One region of the Vibrio floridensis genome, then DNA from elsewhere that is predicted to be linked to it. Evidence: riboswitches for the same ligand, from Rfam matches in the RefSeq annotation. Region 1 holds a riboswitch; each other region holds the start of a gene.

Region 1 (7,673 bases):
CCCGTGAACAAGCGAGAATGAAATTGTTTGTCTGCGATTTTGAGCATGTGCTTATCCTCCAGCAATCGCCTGAAATAGTGAGATAGCATCACCACGACTGAGCGTTTTGGTTTGCCATTCGCTGTGTGGGACAACTTGATTATTGATTGCAAACACACAACCCAAGTTAGGTAGTGAAAGTTGCTCAATAATGGATGCCAACGTCGCATTGGTTGGCACCTCGTAGCTTTCGCCGTTGATGCTAATTGCTATAGTGTTCATTGCTTGATTCCTGTTTCTGAATCTGACAAACGCGGCAACTTGGATCTTTCACTACCGCCAATTGCTGCCAACTTAACTTGAGCCCATCAAACAGATGCAACTGATGGCAAGTGGTTTGAAACGCGCCCGTTGCCAGCTTTTGAATCGTTGCGATTGCCTGATAATTTCCCATTAGCCCCACGACAGGGCCAATCACCCCAGCATCACTGCACTTGGTCTGCGTGGCATTTTCTGCAAATGGAAAAAGGCAGTGGTAGCACGGAGCGTTTGCTGAACTCGTTGCCGACGAGGTATCTTGCTGGGATTGGATTGAGTGGTATGAACTAAAATCAAACGCAATGAATTGCCCTTTCCAGCCAATTGCCGAGGCCGACACTAATGGGGTACGTTGATTCAGGCAGGCTTGGTTGATCAGTTGGCGCGATGGAAAGTTGTCCGTACAATCGAGCACAATGTCCGCCAACATCACTTCCAAGTTGAGACGTTGCTCATCCAAACGTTGGCTAATGGTGCGAACGCGCAATTCTGCATTGAGCTGCTTCAACTGCTCTGCGAGTGCATCCACTTTGGGGCTGGCGAGATGTTGCTGACGAAAGGCAATTTGACGCTGCAAATTACTCTCTTCAACCACATCATCATCCACCAACACTAAATGGCCGACGCCCGCAGCAGCCAAATAAAGCGCCGCTGCGTTACCCAGACCACCGCAACCGACGACCAACACATGTGCTTGAAGTAAGTTGGCTTGCCCCAACTCACCGATTTCCGTTAATGCAATTTGTCTTTGATAACGAGTAAAGAGCCGATCATCCAACATGATTGGCCTCACTTGTTGGCTCAAGAGTATGAGTCGATGCTGAGTCTAAATGCACCTGTGTTGTGTTAGGTGTCATGACTTGCTTGAAGTACTCTATTACCGCTTTCACATCTTTCGCCAAGGTAATCGCTCTCACTACCGCTAATGAAGAGACACCACATTGCCATACCGTCGCCGCATTGCTTTGATCAATACCACCAATGGCTACCGTGGGAACGCCGGTGATGGACTCATCATAAGGTATGGTATCAATCAATTGCTGATAGAGTTTTAATCTCACCAGCCCTTGCGGTAATGAAGGCATTTGTTTTGTGGTGGTCGGGAAAATGTGCCCCAATGCGATGTAACTTGGCTGGAGTTGAACAATGCGTAACAGCTCATAATAACCATGCGTAGATAACCCTAACGCGATGCCTGCATTCGTCAGGGCGGCTAAATCAGCCACCTGCAAATCTTCCTGCCCTAGATGTACGCCATAGGCTTGATGCAGAATCGCTAACTGCCAGTAGTCGTTGATATAGACTTGCGCGCCATAGTCACGACCTAGCTGGATCGCACGCACAATCTGTTGCTCCAAATCGACTTGGTTTGGATCTTTAATCCGCAATTGGACCGTTTTAATCCCCAAAGGCAATAACTTCTCAATCCAACTGACATCATCAACCACCGGATAGAGCCCTAACTGTTGAGCGATAACCCGCGGAAACGCTTTTGTTAACCCTTTAAGATTGTGGCTTGGTAAGATGTCGAACTCATCCAAATGCAACACTGGGGTAGGAAACAAAGCAAAATCCGACACCCATGTTTCACGTGAAACATTCAACATCGCACGCGCCAAAGTAAGGCAATCTTCGATTGGGAAATCAAGTGCACTGAGTGTGACCACCCACGCCAAATGCCGATAAATCGATTCTACGCTCTCGTTTTGAGAGTGGTTTTGGCGTGATAAAAATCGTAGTGCGCGAGTTTCATCGGCTAAAGGATGTCGCCAAACATCAAACGCCTCACCTTGCACCCCTTGCAAATTGATCAACAGCGTCTTGGCATTGCACTCTGAGCGCAAATAGGTGGATACCTCTGTGAGAGCAAGCGAATGATGGTAGTGAAGCGCAAAGTCATGCGCTCCGAGATGACGACTATCGTTATGGATAAGATCCGTCTCGAATACGACTGTTTTGGCTGAAGAAATCAGTTGCAGTGTACGAGTTGGGCTAACGCCCAACTCAATATAGTCAATGGCAAAACCTTGCTGCTTTGCCAAGAACAAACACTGCTGAATTTCTCCCGTCAGCTCAATAATGGCAGAAGGAATCAGCAGTCTCATACTTAACCCTCTGCCACTTCTTCGTGACTCACTGCAGGATGGTACAACTCCGAACCCGACGCTTTGAATTCCGCGGACTTTTGCTTCATTCCTTCCAATGGGTCATCCAACAGCTTCACTTCTATCGCCTGTCCTGCCTCACCTTGTTGTCCTTTAGCGTACTCACGAACCTCTTGCGAAATCTTCATCGAGCAGAATTTTGGACCACACATCGAACAAAAGTGTGCCACCTTGCCTGATTCCTGAGGTAAGGTTTCATCGTGGAATGCACGCGCCGTATCGGGGTCAAGAGAGAGGTTGAACTGATCTTGCCAGCGGAACTCAAAGCGTGCTTTTGACAAGGCATTGTCACGAACTTGTGCACCCGGATGCCCTTTAGCTAAATCCGCCGCGTGTGCAGCCAGTTTGTAGGTTATCAAGCCAGTTTTCACGTCTTCTTTATTGGGTAGACCTAAGTGTTCTTTTGGCGTTACGTAGCAAAGCATGGCACAGCCATACCAACCGATCATGGCTGCACCAATCCCAGAAGTAATGTGGTCATAGCCAGGGGCAATGTCGGTGGTCAGTGGACCCAAGGTATAGAATGGTGCCTCATGACAATGTTTGAGCTGCTCATCCATGTTCTCTTTAATCATGTGCATCGGTACATGCCCAGGACCTTCAATAATCACTTGGACATCGTACTCCCACGCGATTTTGGTCAGTTCACCCAATGTTCTAAGCTCAGCAAACTGCGCTTCATCATTGGCATCGGCAATCGAGCCAGGACGCAAACCATCACCTAATGAGAGCGCCACATCGTACTTCGCACAAATCTCACAAATCTCGCGGAAATGGGTATAGAGGAAACTCTCTTGATGATGTGCCAAACACCACTTAGCGATGATCGAACCGCCACGCGAGACAATGCCCGTCACGCGTTTCGCCGTCATTGGGATATAGCGCAGCAGCAAACCTGCGTGAATCGTGAAGTAATCCACCCCCTGCTCAGCCTGCTCGATCAACGTATCACGCATCACTTCCCACGTTAGGTTCTCAGCAACGCCATTGACCTTCTCTAGTGCCTGATACATAGGCACGGTTCCAATCGGTACTGGGCTGTTGCGTAGAATCCATTCGCGAGTTTCATGAATGTTTCTCCCCGTCGACAGATCCATCACCGTATCACCGCCCCAACGAGTCGACCACACCAACTTCTCCACTTCTTCTTCAATCGACGAGGTCACCGATGAGTTACCAATGTTGGCGTTAACTTTCACAAGGAAGTTGCGGCCGATGATCATCGGCTCGGATTCTGGGTGATTAATGTTGGAAGGAATGATCGCGCGACCTTCCGCGACTTCACGACGCACAAATTCTGGGGTAATTTCCTTAGGTAGATTCGCACCAAAGCTTTGCCCTGCGTGCTGCTGAGTCAAAACTTCATCTTGATATTTGGCGCGCCCCATATTCTCGCGCAAAGCGATGTATTCCATCTCCGGGGTGATGATTCCCTTACGCGCATAATGCAACTGAGTGACACAATGCCCAGTTTTGGCGCGACGGATGCGAGGCAGATTGCCATATCTCAACTCGTCCAGCGTTTCATCTTCTAAACGCTCTTTCGTGTAGACTGAGCTGACATCATCAAGCACTTCGGTATCGGCACGCTCTGTAATCCACTCTTCTCTTAACTTAGGAAGGCCATTATAGAGGTCGATTTGATGAGTCGGGTCCGTGTAGACCCCCGAGGTGTCATACACTCTTACCGCTTCATTTGGCTGAAAGATCGGTGCCTCTTTGGTCCCGCCAACTAAGCTGTCTGCCAAGGAGATTTCGCGCATTGGCACTCTAATGTCTGAGCGAGAGCCCTCGACATACACTTTGGTGGAATTGGGATACGGCTGTACAGAAAGTGTATCGATGAATTGTTTAGCTTCCAGTCTCGCTTGCTTGCGATTCGACATAGCATTTTTCCTTTCTTGTTATGCTGGATAAAAAGGTTTTGGACAAAAATGCTTGGCGGAAAGTTGTGACAAGAGGCGTTGAACACACAATTTAGAGTTTCAATTTGTGGATTCAAGCTTTGATAAGACACCAGTTCGCACTGGTACAAGTATCTTCTCTTGTTCCCTTCGCAGGTTCTAACCTGATCAGGTTCAACGGATCCCGAATAAACGGTCTCAGCCCTAAGGCACTCCGACAAGTGAAGCGATTATATGAAATCGGCTTGGTTAAACCAAGCCGACCTGTTTAAAATTTGACTCAATTTCGCTCATTGCTTCACGATTTAAGTAATTGGAAGCCAACCCAAGCAGCAGTGATACTCAAGGTCACGTTTAACACTACGTTTAAGCCCATTTTGAAAAATGCGCCTTGCTGCATCAGCAATACGTTATCCATCGAGAATGTCGAGAACGTTGTTAGTGCACCCAAAAAGCCCAAACCGATTATTTGTCGCCATGGCTCTGTCGCCAACAACTCACTCTCAAAGGCGGCAATTAAGAGACCCATAATAAAAGAACCGACCACGTTTACGGTTAACGTGCCATAAGGAAAACCTCTGCCTAACAGCACAACACAGAGCTCTGACACTAAGTAACGAGAACAAGCGCCAAATGCGCCGCCCAAAGCGATGAAACCCAATATCGCAAATTGACTCATAGCAACCTCACAAATCTAATGGCCACATTGTAGCCACATCCACACAGAGATCGAGTACAAAAAACAATAATTTCATTTAGACAATGTATCTGTAAATCGCCAAGATTTAAAAAGTTACAGGAGTCACTTTACTTCAATATATCCCATTAATCCGGTTTTCATATGTTCAATTACGTGGCAGTGATACATCCAGCGACCGGGGTTGTCCGCAACAAACGCCGCTTTGGCACTGCCATTCTTGCCTAGCAAAACAGTATCCGTATGAAACGGTTCTGCGAGCATCTGGCCATTTAATTCCAATACGGTAAATGTGTGCCCATGCAAATGAATGGGGTGATGGTATTGCGTCACGTTCTTAAGATTAAATATGTAGGTCCGCCCTCGTTCTAACGTCGCTAAAGGTGCTGGAATTGAATCTTGGCTCATCCCCTCCCAAGCGCGTTTATTCACCAACCAAAAAGTTGGCAGAGCTTGGCCAGATTTATCCATCGGAGTAACAGCACCTTCCCACTCGAAGACAAAATCAATTTGTTCAGCCGTATCTAAATCTAACGGCGCAATAGGGTTGAGCGGCAATGTTGGCAGTATATTCTGGTTTAATAGGTCCGATTCAACCGATTCGAATGCACAAAGAGGAAACGGTAACTTCCCTTTCATTTGTCGCACATAGAAACGCTCTCCAACGGCTGGGGCAATTAACCCGAGATCAACCCTCATGCCAGGCCCAATCTTGTGCTCAGAGAGCTTATAAGGGGTTTTTATTGGGTTTCCATCTATTGCTATAACCCATGCGTCCGCACCTTCAATAGCGATAGGATAAGTGATGGTATTATCCACATTTGCGATTCTAAGTCTCGTCATCGCATTCGCTTTCAACGGATAGGTGGGCTCATGGGCGCCATTCACAGTTCCCCACTCACCGGGAGTTCCCATACGGGCACTTAAGCGTGGGGCCAATAACGATTTCCACTCACCTTTCTCATTGAGATGCCAATGCTTAAGCATTAGAGCATGGTCTTCATCAAAAGAAACTGGCTCTGCTTCATCAACAATGATTAACCCAACTAGCCCCATACCTAGCTGCTTGACACTGTTCATATGCGGGTGATACCAAAATGTCCCTGCGTCAGGTGGAGTAAAGCGATAGGTAAAGCTCTCCCCTGGCATAACGGGTTTTTGACTCAAAAAGGGAACACCATCCATCTCAATAGGTACACGCAAACCATGCCAATGGATTGTCGTTGGCTCGTTGAGTTTGTTGGTGAAGTGAATGATCACTTCTTCTCCTTGTCGACAACGAATCGTAGGGGCAGGGATAGCACCATTAAAGGCGAGCACATCCGTAGCAAAACCAGGCACCACCTCAGCAGTAGCCGGTTCTGCAGTCATCTCATAGACAAACCGCCCATGATGAAGCGATGTTCTACGCGAAAGTGAACACGCAGGGAGAAGCGTTAATGCGGAAAACGCCAATGAAGTTTGAAGAAAGCGGCGGCGAGAAATATCCATATGTGGCCTACTGATTTGATTGATTGCCTAAGTGTAACTAAATATTAATAATCATTCTCAACAATCTATCAAAGTAATGCTAAAGACTAGTTGATATGCTGACAGATGAGTCAAAACGCAAATGTATTAGATTACAGCCTAGATTTAACGCAGTTGGGTGAGGGTTAAGGCTGTCTAGTTCCAGATGTAACCAAATGGAACTTGGGTGGTTAGCCTCACAAGAGCTAAGTTGTATGAGTACAAACAAAAAGATCCCCAACATCTCTGCTGAGGCCTAGAATAAGTACTAATACCAACCTAACTAAAAATATGATCTAATTGAGACTGTTACTTCTTCGTGATAAATGACGCTATGGACAGTCTCAATAACATTGATTTCACAAAACTTGCTAGCCAACAAAAATCTATTCAAATGAAGATGCGATTGCTCGCATTGGCCCATTTTAAAGAGGGTCACTCTCGAACCCAAATTGCTAAGTTCCTTAAGGTAAGCAGAACCAGTGTGAATAAATGGGTACAAACCTTCCTTGAAGAAGGGCTTGAAGGACTGCAAGAGAAACCAAGAACGGGTCGCCCTGCATTTCTTAACGCGGAGCAGCGAGAACAATTAAGTCAGTATATAAAAGCTCGAGCGATGGATTCGTCTGGCGGTCGATTAACTGGTAACGATATTCATGCTTATATCGTTAATGAATTTGGCAAACACTACCACCCAGATTCGATCTACTACTTGCTCAACCATATGGGCTTTCCTTGGATAACTTCACGCTCCAAGCACCTTCGTCAATCCCAGCAAATCCAAGACGATTTTAAAAAAATTCAAAATTGAAACGATCCTTAAGATCCCCGGTCACATGGGGCTTGATAACGTCGATGTCTGGTTTCAAGATGAAGCAAGATTTGGCCAGCAAAACACGACAACTCGACTTTGGGCTGAGCGTGGCTCAAGACCCAGAGTGGTAAAACAGCAGCAGTTTGAATATGCGTATTTGTTTGGCTCAGTATGCCCTGCTAGAGGTATTGGTGAGGCAATGGTCGTTCCTTGGGTTAACAAGGACATTATGGTTGAGCATCTGAAGCAGCTCTCCGCAGTGACCGAAAAAGGTCGTCACGCCGTGG
Region 2 (7,673 bases), on a different contig from region 1:
GCTGGTTGGCGATCCCGCTGTGTTCGTTAATTGCTGGCGTGGTTTCCTACTTAATGGGCGTGCCTTTTGAGTTCACCACAGAGCCTGGCTTACCAAACATGAGCCCATTCTACTGGTGGGGCGAAGAGACAGGGTGGCAATTGGGCTGGCCTGAGTTTGAGCACTACATTGCGGTGATTCCTTTCGCGATTTTGGCGGTTGCCATGTGGTCACCCGATTTTCTTGGCCACCGCGTATTCCAAGAACTGAACTACCCAAAAACCGCCAAAGATGCACTGATGGATGTGGACGACACCATGACGGTTTGTTCTATTCGTCAGATCATCGGTGCTGGCCTTGGTGGCGGTAACCTCGCCTCTTCTTGGGGAACGTACATGATCCCTGCGGCGATTGCCAAACGCCCCATCCCAGGAGGTGCTCTGCTTACGGGTATTCTCTGTATCGTTGCTGCTGTGTTGGGGTATCCGATGGATCTGGCGATGTGGGAACCGGTACTGCGCGTTGCGCTGTTAGTGGGCGTATTCCTACCGCTACTGGAAGCGGGCATGCAGATGGTACGTAACGCTCGTAACTCGCAAAGTGCGGGGATTTGTATGTTTGCTTGTGCGCTGGTTAACCCCGTTTTCGGTTGGGCAATTACCATGCTGCTTGATAATACCGGCCTCATTGGCAACCGTGAACGCAGCGAAACCTTAAACCGTACTGACCGTTTAGGCATTCCACTCGCAACCGTATTGGTTTGTGTTGGCGCATTAGCGGCGGTGGGTCAATTACCGGGCATTCCTGCACTTCTTTAATGCTTGTTTTGCCGAAAGATCCGCTCAAAGGGCGGATCTTTTTTTTGAATGCTCACTCAAATTAGCTAAACTGATCCGCCATTAGTTTGATTCAATGGACTTATTCTCTCTTGCTTCCTATGCTGCGTGAACACATATCCCGTCACGCAATACAAGGAAAGATCATGGCCGGCATAACCGATTTACAGCGCTTACTTCAATCAATGTCCCCGAAATTGATTGAGGGCGAATATGTTTTTTGCACCGTCGACGGCCCACTTAAGGACTATCTACACCTTAACCCCATCGCCACATTTCGTGAGCAAGAAGGGCTCACTTTGGTGCTCGAAGCTCAGCAAGCCGAACAAGCAGGGTTGACTACCGATAGCCGTTTTTGTTTGATTACCCTCACCGTCCATTCAAGCTTAGAAGCCGTCGGGCTAACCGCCGCTTTTGCCAGCAAGTTAGCCAGTTATGGCATTAGCGCCAACGTGATTGCTGGTTATTATCACGATCATATTTTTGTACCAAAAGGAAAAGCTCACGAGGCAATGAGCGCACTCACTGAGTTGACTGCGTAGAAAAATTCGCCAAAGCCCCCGCTTTGAAAAAACCGTTGCGATAATGTTAGAGTATAAAAAACGGTTATTCAGGATAAGGATATATGAAGACACCCACCCCAAAGCTTTCATTACGCATATTGAAAAAAAGTGATTACGATCAAGTGGCCAGTTTAATGGATTTGGTTTTTCACGACGTCGGCGGCGCTTGGCCAAGAATGACCATAATGGATCTCATTCATCAATTCCCTGATGGACAAATCTGCATAGAGGATTCCGGTAAAATCATTGCGGCAGCGCTCACCATCAAAGTGGATTATAACCGCTTCTCTCTCCCCCATGTCTATACCGATATCATCAATGAAAACAACGTAATACAACACAAATCAAATGGCGATGCCTTGTATGGCCTCGACGTATTTGTTCACCCGGATTATCGCGGGCTACGTTTAGGTCGAAGACTGTATGAAGCGCGAAAAGAGCTGTGTCGAAGCAATAACCTCAAAGCCATCTTGGCAGGTGGTCGAATTCCCGGATACAAGCCATACGGTGGAAAACTGCCTGTGGCAGAGTACATAGAAAAAGTCTCACGCAAAGAGCTTCATGACCCAATTCTCTCATTTCAGCTCTCAAACGATTTCGATGTGAAGCGCATCATGCGCCATTATCTTCCCGAAGATGACAGCTCACACGGTTACGCAACGTTACTGGAATGGGACAACTTCTTTTATGAAGAAGACGTCTATTCCGTTCATGACATCGAGAAAACGATTGTTCGTATCGGCATTGTGCAGTGGCAAATGCGCATGGTGAACGATTTGGAAGACTTGTTGGATCAGGCGGAGTTTTTTATTGATTCGCTGTCAAAATACAAAGCGGATTTCGCACTCTTTCCGGAGTTCTTTAACGCGCCTTTAATGGGATTGGCAGAAGATCAAAACTCTGTTGAAGCGATTCGCTTCCTCGCCTCGTTCTCTGAGCGTGTCAAACTGACCATGTCTCAACTTGCCGTGACCTACAACATTAATATCATCGCAGGCAGCATGCCTGTTTTAGAAAACGGCCAGCTTTACAACATTTCTTACTTGCTTCGTCGTGATGGCACGGTCGAGTCCCAGCATAAAATCCACATTACCCCGCATGAACAACGAGATTGGGTTATCGATGGCGGCGACAAAGTTTCTGTGTTTGACACCGATGCGGGACGTATTGGGATTTTGATTTGTTACGACAGTGAGTTTCCAGAGCTCGGACGTATGCTGGCTGAACAAGGCGTGCAGATCATTTTTGTTCCGTTCTGGACGGATACCAAAAATGGTTATCAACGTGTGAGAATTTGCTCCCAAGCGCGCGCGATTGAAAATGAATGTTATGTCGCCATTGGTGGTAGTGTTGGCAACCTGCCTAGGGTCGATAACGTCGATATCCAATACGCTCAATCGGCAGTGTTCTCACCTTCAGACGTGTTCTTCCCACACGACGCCACCATTGCAGAAGCAAGCCCAAATACGGAAATGATCATCTTTGCCGATGTAGATTTGGATAAACTCAAGCAACTGAACATGGAAGGCTCAGTGACCAACTTACGTCATCGACGAATGGATCTTTATGGTGGATTTACTCTTAAAAAAGAATAGATACGAACCAAGCCATTGACACTTATTATGAACACTCTTTTTTATTGGTGCTTTAGCATAAATAGGTTATAAAAACGCTCAACAAACCAATGAGTAACAGCTTGATGAATCAGTGGACTAATTTTGAACAGTGGAGTCAGTACATTCCTTCTGACTCCTTCCTCTTTAAACTCCTTATGGCGCTGGTGCTGCTCGCCGCGTATCAGGTTGTCAAAAAAATCACCAACCGTGCGGTGGCCAATTTGGCCCTCTCAAAGGGTGTGAATAAGGCAAGGCAAAGCTTTATTCAACGGGCGTTTAACACCGCGTTACTCTTTCTGTTCGCCTCGATTTTTTCGGTGATCGCAGGAATCGGATACGGTGATGTGTCGCTGTTCCTCTCTTCTATCTTTGCGGTCTTAGGGGTCGCCTTCATTGCTCAGTGGTCAATTCTTAGCAATGTCACCGCAAGTTTTTTGATCTTTTTCGTCTTCCCTTACAAAGTGGGCGATCGAATCAAAGTGGTGGACAAAGATGAAGACATAAGCGGGGAAATTCTCGATATCAGCATGTTCCATGTGCTGATCAAGCACGATAATGGCCATGTGATCACCTACCCCAATAACTTGATGTTGCAAAAAGCGGTGCTTAAGTTAGGGCAAAAACAGCCACAAAGCGCCAAATCAACCGCTCGTCTTTACACCAGAACCAAGAAAAAATAGCACTGCGCGTTGCCATTATCCCAACAACAAAGCCCTGTTCTCTTGCAGACGACTTGTCCTGCGAAGAATAGGGCTTTTTCATTGTGCGAGTTGGGGAGTTAAGTCACGAAAAGCTCAAACAGTGTGCTTGAGCATCGTGGTCATTCGCGGCGTTGTATCACGAAACCCCTACGGCAAGGCTTGTGCGTCAAACGTGGCAGGCACGATACGAGAACCATTGTTTTCAACAATTTCCATAATGCCTAAATGAAGCTCCTGCGCCGCCACTTGATAGACAGGTAAGCTCTTGCTGCCAATGTAGGCAAACACGTTAATCTCTAAACCATGGGCACCGAATCCTCTAAAGGTCACGCGCAGCGGTTTTTTATCTACTTTTTCGTGATTTTCCAGCAGCGCTTTGATCTCTTCGATGATCTTTTTTAACTGTGCCGTGGTGGTGCTGTAATCCAAACGAATGTCTGTTTTAAAACGGATTTTTTCTCGTTCGGAAATGTTCTCAATTTCCATCTCAGCCAACTTGGCATTGGGCACATGGATCACGGTGCGGTCAATCGTTCGCACACGCGTACAGCGCAGGCCAATCTCTTCAACCGTGCCACGAATACTGCCAAAACTGCAGAAGTTACCTACTTTAACGGGAGCCGCAGAGTAGAGCGTCATGGTACCGATGAAGTTCTCCAATGACTGCTTCGATGCCAGTGCCAACGCAACACCACCAACCCCCATCCCCGCTAACAATGCAGTTGCGTTAAAACCGTGATACTCCATCCAAGAAAGCACAGCAAACACGAGTACGATAATGCGAAAGAAAGTAAGAAATGGCCTCACCATCGCGGCACTTTGCTTATTGCCTTTGCCAATCAAACGCTCGCGCATCGCATACTGCAATAAACCGATGAGCGCCCACCCTAACCACAAGCTGGAAATGAAAAACAGGTAACCGTTATCAATAAAGTCTCGTGCCGTTACGGTAAGCGTCGTGTTGGAGAGCAATGAGTGATCCAGCCCCAACGCCAAGAAAAAAAGCAGTGGGCCAGAAAAAAGATTGGCTAAATCCTCTTTCATCTTCATTTTGCTGCGCCGGACCAACCAACTAACCAAAAGAGCGAATGGGGTAATCACTAAGAATGACGCAACAAGATAGGAAAGCAGTAACGCGATCTCCCACAAATTAAGTTTGAAAACATATCCACGTGGCACGTTCTCAATAAACCACTCGCTGAGTGGTCCATAACCCAGTTCTTCATAAAGTTTGGGTACCATCGACACCGTGGCATTGGAGATTTTCCAAATTTTTCCTAGGCTTTTACTCGGTACTTGCTGCAACAACAAGGTAATATCGGCATCCTTGATGGTGATGATACCAAACGAGTCTCGATATTCAGGGAGAAAATCCTCTTGTGCACCAGCGGGCGTGTCATTGATCTCCTGCAAATTAATCCAAACGTTACGCTCAATAATCGCGTGCAGCTGACGGGCGTACTCTTCGGCTTGATTTGGATTCAAATGAGAGGGCAAATAGCGCATATCAAGATATTTCGCCGCCTTGGCATAATTTTGCGCATACGCAGATTCCAAAAAGCCATTCAACGCGCCGCGAGGCGTGTCGCGTTGTAAGCTGTCTTTATACTGATAGGGCAACGAGAGCTCCGCATCACTGGCGGTGGTCGCACTGACATTTTGCTCTTCTGTCATGCCAAGTAATAAGCTACTGGGAATCGCCACTGCGATTGAGGGAAAAAAACAGAGACAAAGCAATGCTGCTTTAAGCGCATTTAAAACCATTTCACGTCCATTTGGGTTAGCAATCACCACTGAATTTTATCGTCCTATTCCACCTTCTGACCAGAAATAGTTAACATTGTGAATGAGTTGATGCGTTATATGGGATGAGCCAAATCTCTACTTCTCTATCCAACGTTCATTTAAAAACCATCCACCCCATCATCGCTCAGTTCCTTTGCGATCTTGCTTTCTGCCTTCCCTTACGACACAGATAAAGATTTTTCTCTCCCTGAGATTCTCTAGTTACATCCTCTCTGTTCGCTGCTATGATTCGGCCCATATAGTCGGGGAGCCATTAGGCTGAGATCGCAGCGCGAGACCCGTAGAACCTGATTCAGTTAATACTGACGTAGGGAACTATTGTGAAGCGGGGGCGTTTTCGTCCATGCTCTATCATCTAAACCGTGATAAACACAGTTCCTGTACGTCTTGTCATAGGATGCAAGATGATACTGACTTCTCTCAATCGACCTTCCATTCCCACCGTTTTAACCATTGCAGGCTCAGATAGCAGTGGAGGAGCTGGCATTCAAGCCGATATCAAGGCCATTTCCGCGACTGGCGGTTATGCGTGCTCTGTGATCACCGCTATTACCGCTCAAAATACTCAAGGGGTCACCGCTGTATTCCCTATTCCTGAACAACATATTGCTGCACAACTTGATGCGGTGTTTTCAGATTTAAATGTCCAAGCCGTAAAAATCGGTATGCTGGCAGATAGCCAAATCATTCAACTTGTCGCAGACAAAATTCGTCACTATCGCCCTTCAAATGTCGTGCTTGATCCTGTGATGATATCCACCAGCGGGCACGCCTTACTCGAACCTAAAGCTGTATCAGCACTCAAGCAGGAACTCATTCCGTTGGCCGATATCATCACGCCAAACCTACCTGAGTATGTGGAACTGACTGGCCAACCTTTACCCAATAGTGAAACCGAAATGAGCGAAGGGATCTCTGAGTTAAAGCGTTTGGGCTGTCGCAATGTGTTGCTCAAAGGAGGGCATTTAGAATATGGGGAAAACAGCAGTGATCTCTTGATCACCCCTGACGTGTGTGAGTTTATTCGCAGTAAAAGACACGCAACTCGCAACACACACGGCACCGGATGCACACTTTCATCGGCCATCGCATCGTATCTGGCCCAAGGACATCGCCTGCACAAAGCGGTGTTTCTTGCGAAACAGTATATATCGCAAGCCATTTCACATGCTGACGAACTTTCTGTCGGCAAAGGAAGAGGGCCTGTTAACCACTTTTTTGCTGGGCACATGCATGTTCGTTGAATTATGAAAACTCATCTTTCTTTTATCCACATGATTTGACAGCAACTTGATATAGAGGAACGACCCCGTCGCCTATAATCAGCGTTTTTCATCACATAAGCCATTTAATGAAAACGCTACTGATTGCCAAACGCCAACGATTACTGGCCCTGACTGTTTTGAGTTTGGGCCTTGTACCGATCATTATCTTGGGACAACATATCGACCTGTTCTCTCATGTCTCCGATGCAAACGGATTACTCTTTTCACTGCTCACCGACTCAGCAGGCAGCAAAGGCTTCATCATTACGCTTATCGCCTTTTCCCTACTGGCCTTATCGAAAACAATAACAAGGGCTGCGGTAGTAAAACAAATGCCTATTTTGGTTCTATTGCTCTTACTCAGTTTTGTCGGTAAATCTGCTCTCAAACTCGGGACCGAAGTACCTCGCCCCTATACGGAAGTCATCAGCACACACCAACTGATTGATTCGCCCGGTGCTTTCTATCAGTTAAGCCGACTGCAACAAAACGAGGTCATAAAACGCCTTGATGGTGAAGTGAGTCAATGGCGACTTCAACATTGGTTAGGAGAAACTGACTATTCTTTCCCTTCAGGTCACACTCTATTTGCAAGCCTTTGTGTTGCTTTCTTTGGTGGTATTTTTCTTAACCAAAAACGCTATTTGGCTTTGACGTTGACGCTCACTTGGGCAATAGCTGTGGCATACAGCCGCTTGTGGTTGGGTATGCACCACCCAGCCGATCTCTATGGCTCATTGGCATTTATCTGCTTGGTGGTCTTGCTTCTACCCCACTCGCTACCACTGCCTGAGTACATTGAGAAAACTTTGTTGGATAAGGGCATCATCGCTTCCGACGAAAACTCAAAGAGACAAGATTAGGCAAACGGTAGAAATGGGGATCAATAATGAAGCAGTAAAATGAC
Region 3 (7,673 bases), on a different contig from region 1:
GTGGTTTTGTTGATCGCAACTTCAGCACCATCGCTATGTTGCGCTGCCAGCGCGAGCGCTTTGGCAACCGCGGCTTCGAGCTCAACTCTTTGCTGAGCAACTTGCTGTTTTACATCCATATCTCAATCATCTTTGATTTGTAATGGCATAAGAATAACAAGAATTTCGCTTTCTCCCCACGATTCTTGTTAAAATAGGGCTAATCTTATTTTGAGAAAGTGATATAGGCAGAAAAGATGGCCCGTAAAAACCAAAAAGCGCCATGGGAACCGGAAGAAGAGTTCATCTTAGTTAGTAAGTCTGAGATGAAGCGTGATATGGACGCGCTACAGAAGTTGGGTGAAGAGTTAGTGGAACTCAAACCTTCGGTGCTGGCTAAGTTCCCAATCAGCGAAGAGTTACTTGATGCAATCAAAGATGCGCAGCGTTTTAAAAACGAAGCACGTCGTCGCCAGTTGCAATACATTGGTAAAGTGATGCGCCAAGAAGATCCAGAACCAATTCAAGCGGCGCTGGACAAAATCCGTAACAAGCACTCACAAAGCACCGCCGTGCTGCATAAGTTAGAAACGCTGCGTGAGCGTATTGTTGAACAAGGTGACAGTGCAATTGATGATGTGGTTGCCCTTTACCCTAAAGCAGATCGCCAGCGTTTGCGCCAGTTAGCTCGTATGGCGACAAAAGAGAGACAGGCGAACAAACCACCAAAGTCGTATCGTGAAATCTTTCAAATCTTAAAAGAGCTTAATGATGATGCGGTGTCAGACTCGATCGAAAACGAGTTAAAACCGTAACAGCGACGCTGTTGAGGATATGAAAAAAGGTTGGCGCACTGCCAACCTTTTTTATCTCCGCACCACATGCCGCCTTTTATCTATCATACTGCGGCTTGGAAAAACTCTACCAACTCTGGGTGGCTGTGCTTTTCATTGAGGCTCGCAATGGGTCCATGCGCGGCAATGGTGCCCTTGTCTATGTAGGCAAAGTGGCTAGCAATGGCACGTGCATCACTTAAATGATGTGTCACCATCAAGACCGTAATGGCGCGCTCTTGCGCCAGCAGTTTGACGAGCGAGAGCATTTCTTCACGCAAGACTGGATCAAGTGCGGAAAACGGCTCATCCAGTAACCAAATTGGGTTGGGCTGGACAAAACAACGTGCAAGGGCCACTCGCTGTCGCTGACCACCAGAGAGCTGTTCAGGCAGCCGATCTAAATAGGCTTCAATGCCAACCTGCTTTGCCGCTTGCTCCACTTGCTTTTGTTGCTGCGACGTCAGTTTCAAACCGGGATGCAATCCCAACGCAATGTTGTCGCGCACCGTGAGATGAGCAAACAAATTGTGTTCTTGAAACAACATCGAGAAAGGACGCTGCGCAGGAGAAAGCGTATTGAGCAAGCGCCCATCCAATGCCATTTGGCCCGACTGAGGCGCAATGAACCCCGCCAGCAGTGCCAGCAAGGTTGACTTTCCGGCCCCACTTGGCCCCATCAACGCCACAATACTGCCTGCTTCTACCTCTAAATCAAAAGCAAACAGATCTTGATGATAGTAATAATGCACCTGTTGCAGCGTTAGCATGGCGCCTTCTCCTGATGTTGATTCGATTTGGTGCTGAGTAAGGACTCACTCAGGGCAAAACAGCCGACACTCAGCAGCAATAACGTGAGTGACACCACCGCTGCCGCCTCCATTTGATAACTGCCGAGTAACTGGTACAGATAGAGCGGTAGGGTACGAAAATCTTGGCTACCAAATAAGGCAATTGCGCTCAAATCACCTATGGAAAACATAAAACAGAGCGCAAACGCATTGGCGAAAGGTTTACGCAGTGCGCGCCACTCAACGATTTTAAAACGATTCCACCCGCTTAAGCCCAGTGTGGCAGCCAAGTATTGGTACTGCTGCTCGCAATGCAACATCGGCTGAGCGAGCGTTTTAATGGCGTACGGTAATGCCATCAAACTGTTGACGATGATGACGATCAACAGCGCCAAACTGAACACATCTGCAAAACTGCGCAGCAATAAAAACAGCCCCGTACTCACCACCAAACCTGGCGTCACTAAGATGATGGTGCCCACCATCTCAATGCCGTCTGCGGGGTATCGTAGACCACGCAACCGCCATGCACGACTGGTGAGCAAAATAGCAATCGCCGCGCCCACGGCTAACGTGGCGGCGCCAAACGCCACACGTAACGAGGCCCCCAGAGCGGACCAAAATCGACCATCACTGATCACGTCGGGGAGCTTGCTGTTTATCCCGCTGGCCACCACAAACAGTAGCGGCGGAACCACCAGCAGTGTCGCCAGTGCTATCCACGCATAATCCCACATCAAATGACGCTTAGAAGCTGGGGTTAATTGAACGAAACGGGTGTGGCTACCAACCGAGACAGGCAGCGGTTTAGTCAATCGCTGCAACGCCAACACCAGCAAGCTACACAATAGCATTTGCCAGATCGCCAGTAGCGCTCCAGCTTGTAAGTCAAAATCAAATTTTATCGCTTGGTAGATAGCCAGTTCGATGGTGGTCGATTTTGGGCCGCCACCGAGGGCCATGACCGTGGCAAAGCTGGTGAAGCAAAGCATGAACACTAAGCCACACACATGTGGCAGTTGCTGGCGCAATCGCGGCCATTCGACCCAACGAAACTTCTGCCAGCTGTTCATACCAAGATGAGCCGCCAATTTGTGCTGCTCTGCCGGAATCGACTCTAAGGTTTGCAGCAGCAATCGCGCTGCATACGGCAAATTGAAAAACACGTGCGCGAGCAAAATGCCGCTCAATCCGTAGATCGAAAAGGGCAATTTGGCGTCAAAGCTCGCCAATACACTCGCCAACCAACCACTGTTCCCATAAATGGCCAACAAGCCAAACACGCCTACCAATACTGGCAGCACTAAAGTTGACGCAAACAATTTGAGCAATAGCGAGCGGCCAACAAAATGTCGCCGAGACAAGGCGTGTGCGACAGGAAGCGCCAAACCGACACTCAGCAGCATCGACAGCGTCGCTTGAAGAAAACTAAATTGCGTAACATGGCGGTAATAAGGATCTTGCCATACCGCCGTGAGATCCAGCGTCGGCGTCGCCAACAAGAGCACCGAGAGAGCAGAAACAACAAAGGTCGCGATGATCATCGCGACCCCAATGCCCAATTTAGGAACCGAATTCAATGCGACGCCTTAAAACGTCAACGCGCTTTGCCATTCGCGAATCCAAGCTTTACGCTGCTTCGCCACCTCTTCCGCAGTGAAACTCAATGCTTTCTCAGGCACCGTCAAACTGCTATAACCTTCAGGCAAAACAACATTCGTTACCGGATACATCCAGTTGCCCGTAGGCATCGCACCTTGGAACTCATCGCTCAAAATGAAACTCATAAACTGATCAGCCAGCGCTGAGTTCTGGCTACTTTTCACTTTTGCGGCGACTTCCACTTGCATGTAGTGCCCTTCACTAAAACCCGCCGCGGCATATTGCGCATCATTTTCGGCAATCAGGTGGTACGCAGGTGAGGTGGTGTAAGAGAGCACCATGTCCGATTCGCCTTTGAGGAACATCGAATACGCTTCCGACCAACCTTTCGTGACCGTCACGGTTTTCTTCGCCAGTTGCTGCCATGCGCCCGTCACGTCATCGCCATACACCGACTTCATCCACAGCATCAAACCTTGACCGGGCGTTGAAGTGCGAGGGTCTTGGTAGATGACTTTCAGATCGTCGCGTGATTCCACCAGCTCTTTTAAGCTTTTGGGTGGATTCGTCAGTTTGCCTTTGTTGTAAACAAACGCAAAGTAACCGTAGTCATAAGGAATAAACGTGTCGTCAGCCCAACCATTTGGCAATGACAGCGCTTGGGTGTTCACTTGATGTGGCGCCAGCAAACCTGTGGTTTTGGCTTCTGCCATCAAATTGTTATCCAAACCTAAAACAATATCCGCTTTGGTATTGCTGCCTTCTAAACGTAAGCGGTTGAGAATTGACACCCCATCGTCCAGCGCGACAAAATTCACATCGCAGCCGCACTGAGCTTCAAATGCTTTTTCGACTGTCGGGCCGGGGCCCCAATCGGAGGCAAAAGAATCGTAGGTGTAAATGGTTAAGGTTTTGTCCGCCGCAAGTGCAGAAGAAGAGATGCCCATCATTGACGTGATTGACGCTAGGGCTATCAGGTTTAGAGTGTGTTTCACTGCTCGCTCTCCATTTGGCATGAGTTGAGCGGCACAGGCTTGAGGTAGGTGTTAATCGTCCTTGCTAATTAATCCCGACTCAATTCCTACGCCAGCATTATCTGGTTCAGGTTTACGGGTCCTAGGCACTGGCCTAATCTCAGCCTCTGTGATGCACACAGATAAGCTCCCCGATGAGTGGTTCGGATTGTAATCGGAATGACCTCTCTTGGCTATACAGAGTCACCGTCATTACGATGATCGTATCCCCAACGCGGCACCAAAACCTGTTCAATGCCGAGATGATCTAAGATACGCGCGACCATAAAATCAATCAGATCGTCTATCGACTGCGGTTGATGATAGAAACCGGGCGCGGCGGGCATGATGGTGACACCGAGCTGCGAAAGCTTGTGCATGTTTTCAAGATGCAAGGTCGAAAAGGGCGTTTCACGCACCACCAAAATCAATTGGCCACGCTCTTTCATTACCACATCCGCAGCACGCTCAATTAAATTGTCCGACATACCATGAGCAATCGCCGCCACACTCCCTGCCGAGCAAGGGCAAACCACCATCTGCTTAGGGGCGGCCGAGCCAGAAGCCACTGGCGAGAACCAATCGTCTTTACCACACACCACCAGCTTGTCGGCATCACAAGCCAAATGGGCCACCAGCGCTTGCTGCGCTGCGTCAGGATTGGCTGGCAGTTTGAGACCATGCTCGGTTGCCAATACCACTCTTGCCGCAGAAGAGATCAGCAGGTAGACACGGTAATCTGCCGCCAGTAGTTGCTGTAATAAACGTAGCCCATAAGGCGCGCCAGAAGCGCCCGTAAAGGCTAACGTGATCGATTTTTCTTGGTTTCTCATGCTCATCTAATGTATGTATTTTCTAGCGCGTTGAATTCTCTAAAGCGGTCAGTAATTTGCCGTGAATGCCTTCAAAACCGCCATTGCTCATGACCAAAATTTGCGTTCCCGCCTCGGCGCGCTGCGCAATGTTCGCCACAAATTGGTCAATGTTATCACTGGTGAATGCCGGTTGCTGACATTGCGCCGCAACGTCCTGCACCGACCAAGCAATTGACTCTGGCTGGTAAAGGAACACTTCATCCGCCTGCTTGAGTGAAGCTGCCAAAGTCTCTTTGTGCACGCCACGTTTCATGGTGGCTGAGCGTGGCTCCAGTACCGCGATGATTTTCTTATCACCCACCTTATTACGTAAACCTGCGAGAGTCAGTTCAATCGCGGTTGGATGATGGGCAAAATCGTCATACACCGCCACGCCATTGATTTCCCCTTTCAGCTCTAGGCGACGCTTGGTATTAATAAAGCGCCCTAGTGCCTCACAAGCCAGATCTGGCGTCACACCCACATGACGCGCCGCTGCAATCGCCATCAACGCATTATCGACATTATGATCGCCGACTAGGTCCCATTGCACCGTGCCTACTTGCTCACCCTGCAGCCACACTTCAAAGTGTGAACCATCTTTGCTGAGTTTGACCGCTTGCCACTCGCCGTCCTGACCAGAAAACTCCTGGTCACTCCAGCAGCCTCGTGACAACACATCCGCTAATGCGACGTCTTGCTTGGGCGCCAAAATACGGCCATTACCAGGAACAGTACGCACTAAGTGGTGGAATTGTCGCTTGATCGCTTCAAGATCATCAAAGATGTCCGCATGATCAAACTCTAGGTTATTCATGATCAAGGTGCGAGGATGGTAATGCACAAACTTAGATCGCTTGTCGAAAAAAGCACTGTCATATTCGTCGGCTTCGACCACAAAAAACATGCTTTCGCCTAAACGCGCGGAGACACCGAAGTTACCGAGCACGCCACCAACAAGAAATCCCGGCTGGTAACCACAATCTTCCAAAATCCACGCCAGCATGCTCGAGGTAGTGGTTTTGCCATGTGTGCCCGATACCGCCAATACCCAGCGGTCATGCAACAAAAACTCCTGCAGCCACTGCGGCCCAGAGGTATAACGCAGGTTGTGATTCAACACATATTCCACACATGGGTTGCCTCGGCTCATGGCATTACCAATCACCACAAGATCTGGCGCAGGATTGAGTTGCGAAGGGTCAAAGCCTTCAATAATTTCAATACCTTGAGATTCAAGCAAGGTGCTCATCGGTGGGTAAACGTTCGCGTCAGAACCGGTCACTTTGTGGCCTAACTGTCGAGCCAAAATTGCCGCGCCACCCATAAAAGTGCCGCAAATTCCCAAGATATGAATATGCATCAATTGAGTCCTGCCATCTGAATAATTTCTACCGTCTCATTATCATGATAACCATAAGAAAAGCGAGCGGCTTTGTTTGGCTTCTGCCACAACTCGCCCAGTTTTCACGCTTTTCTGACCATTATTTACACGTATTAGCGCTTAGGTTTATCGAACCCAAGGATGTAATCAACCCGTTGCACTCGACAAACAAATTGAGATCTGCGTCGGTTACTTCATTACCATTAATAAGATCTAAACCTTACACTTACTTCGAGCGCAAACGATAACCTTCGTCACATCCATCAAGAGATGCCGCTCAAATTCCCCCAACATTATTCAGCGAAGTTTAAGGAAATAACATGTCTGGAATGCGCACCCTTGGCGAGTTCATTGTTGAGAAACAAGCGGACTTCCCCCACGCTAGCGGTGATCTCTCTTCCCTTTTGTCGTCGATTCGCTTGGCGGCCAAAATCGTTAACCGTGAAATCAACAAAGCTGGCTTAGTTGATATTACTGGTGCTGCGGGAGCAGAGAATATACAAGGTGAAGTCCAACAAAAGTTGGATGTCTACGCCAATGAGAAGTTTAAATCGGCACTCGAAGCACGCGACCAAGTGTGTGGCGTAGCGAGTGAAGAAGAAGATGAAGCGGTCGCTTTTAACAAAGAACTAAACAAAAACGCCAAATACGTGGTGTTGATGGACCCTCTTGATGGGTCATCGAACATCGACGTTAACGTTTCTGTCGGCACCATTTTCTCTATCTACCGTCGAGTTTCTCCTATTGGCACCCCTCCTACTCAAGAAGACTTCTTGCAACCAGGACACAAACAAGTCGCTGCGGGTTACATCATTTACGGCTCTTCCACCATGTTGGTGTACACCACGGGCAATGGCGTGAATGGTTTCACCTACGATCCATCACTCGGCACCTTCTGTCTGTCGCACGAAAACATGATGATCCCGAAAGATGGCAAGATCTACTCGATTAACGAAGGCAACTACATTCGCTTCCCTATGGGCGTGAAGAAATACATTAAGTATTGTCAGGAAAATGTGCCAGAAGATGGCCGTCCTTACACCTCACGCTACATTGGTTCTTTAGTCGCTGATTTCCATCGCAATCTACTCAAAGGCGGTATCTATCTTTACCCAAGCACACAAAGCCACCCTCAGGGTAAGCTGCGTTTGCTGTATGAATGCAACCCGATGGCCTTTTTGATTGAACAAGCAGGCGGGTTGGCCTCAGATGGCATA

Evidence for each region. Region 1 has a riboswitch for thiamine pyrophosphate ahead of thiC (phosphomethylpyrimidine synthase ThiC). Riboswitches for the same ligand answer to the same signal wherever they lie in the genome.
Region 2: it holds a riboswitch for thiamine pyrophosphate, as region 1 does, so the genes downstream of both, thiD (bifunctional hydroxymethylpyrimidine kinase/phosphomethylpyrimidine kinase) here and thiC (phosphomethylpyrimidine synthase ThiC) in region 1, are expected to answer to the same signal.
Region 3: it holds a riboswitch for thiamine pyrophosphate, as region 1 does, so the genes downstream of both, thiB (thiamine ABC transporter substrate binding subunit) here and thiC (phosphomethylpyrimidine synthase ThiC) in region 1, are expected to answer to the same signal.

Annotation. Positions count from the first base shown of each region.
Region 1 is NZ_JAKGCY010000019.1:27,218-34,890, forward strand. Features, by position in the region: gene LZU85_RS19085 (thiazole synthase) at 1-47, opposite strand, end outside; gene thiS (sulfur carrier protein ThiS) at 52-261, opposite strand; gene LZU85_RS19095 (HesA/MoeB/ThiF family protein) at 242-1,078, opposite strand; gene LZU85_RS19100 (thiamine phosphate synthase) at 1,068-2,402, opposite strand; gene thiC (phosphomethylpyrimidine synthase ThiC) at 2,405-4,348, opposite strand; TPP riboswitch at 4,495-4,593, opposite strand; gene crcB (fluoride efflux transporter CrcB) at 4,665-5,045, opposite strand; gene LZU85_RS19115 (multicopper oxidase family protein) at 5,169-6,554, opposite strand; one part of gene LZU85_RS19120 (IS630 family transposase) at 6,907-7,365, shown strand; one part of gene LZU85_RS19120 (IS630 family transposase) at 7,367-7,673, shown strand, end outside.
Region 2 is NZ_JAKGCY010000010.1:97,323-104,995, forward strand. Features, by position in the region: gene LZU85_RS15025 (DUF3360 family protein) at 1-797, shown strand, start outside; gene LZU85_RS15030 (ACT domain-containing protein) at 962-1,357, shown strand; gene LZU85_RS15035 (bifunctional GNAT family N-acetyltransferase/carbon-nitrogen hydrolase family protein) at 1,441-2,973, shown strand; gene LZU85_RS15040 (mechanosensitive ion channel family protein) at 3,078-3,674, shown strand; gene LZU85_RS15045 (mechanosensitive ion channel family protein) at 3,843-5,459, opposite strand; TPP riboswitch at 5,735-5,832, shown strand; gene thiD (bifunctional hydroxymethylpyrimidine kinase/phosphomethylpyrimidine kinase) at 5,906-6,745, shown strand; gene LZU85_RS15055 (phosphatase PAP2 family protein) at 6,853-7,629, shown strand.
Region 3 is NZ_JAKGCY010000015.1:69,816-77,488, forward strand. Features, by position in the region: gene pmbA (metalloprotease PmbA) at 1-119, opposite strand, end outside; gene yjgA (ribosome biogenesis factor YjgA) at 237-794, shown strand; gene thiQ (thiamine ABC transporter ATP-binding protein) at 878-1,582, opposite strand; gene thiP (thiamine/thiamine pyrophosphate ABC transporter permease ThiP) at 1,576-3,183, opposite strand; gene thiB (thiamine ABC transporter substrate binding subunit) at 3,193-4,200, opposite strand; TPP riboswitch at 4,267-4,383, opposite strand; gene LZU85_RS17785 (flavin prenyltransferase UbiX) at 4,413-5,057, opposite strand; gene mpl (UDP-N-acetylmuramate:L-alanyl-gamma-D-glutamyl-meso-diaminopimelate ligase) at 5,074-6,435, opposite strand; gene fbp (class 1 fructose-bisphosphatase) at 6,777-7,673, shown strand, end outside.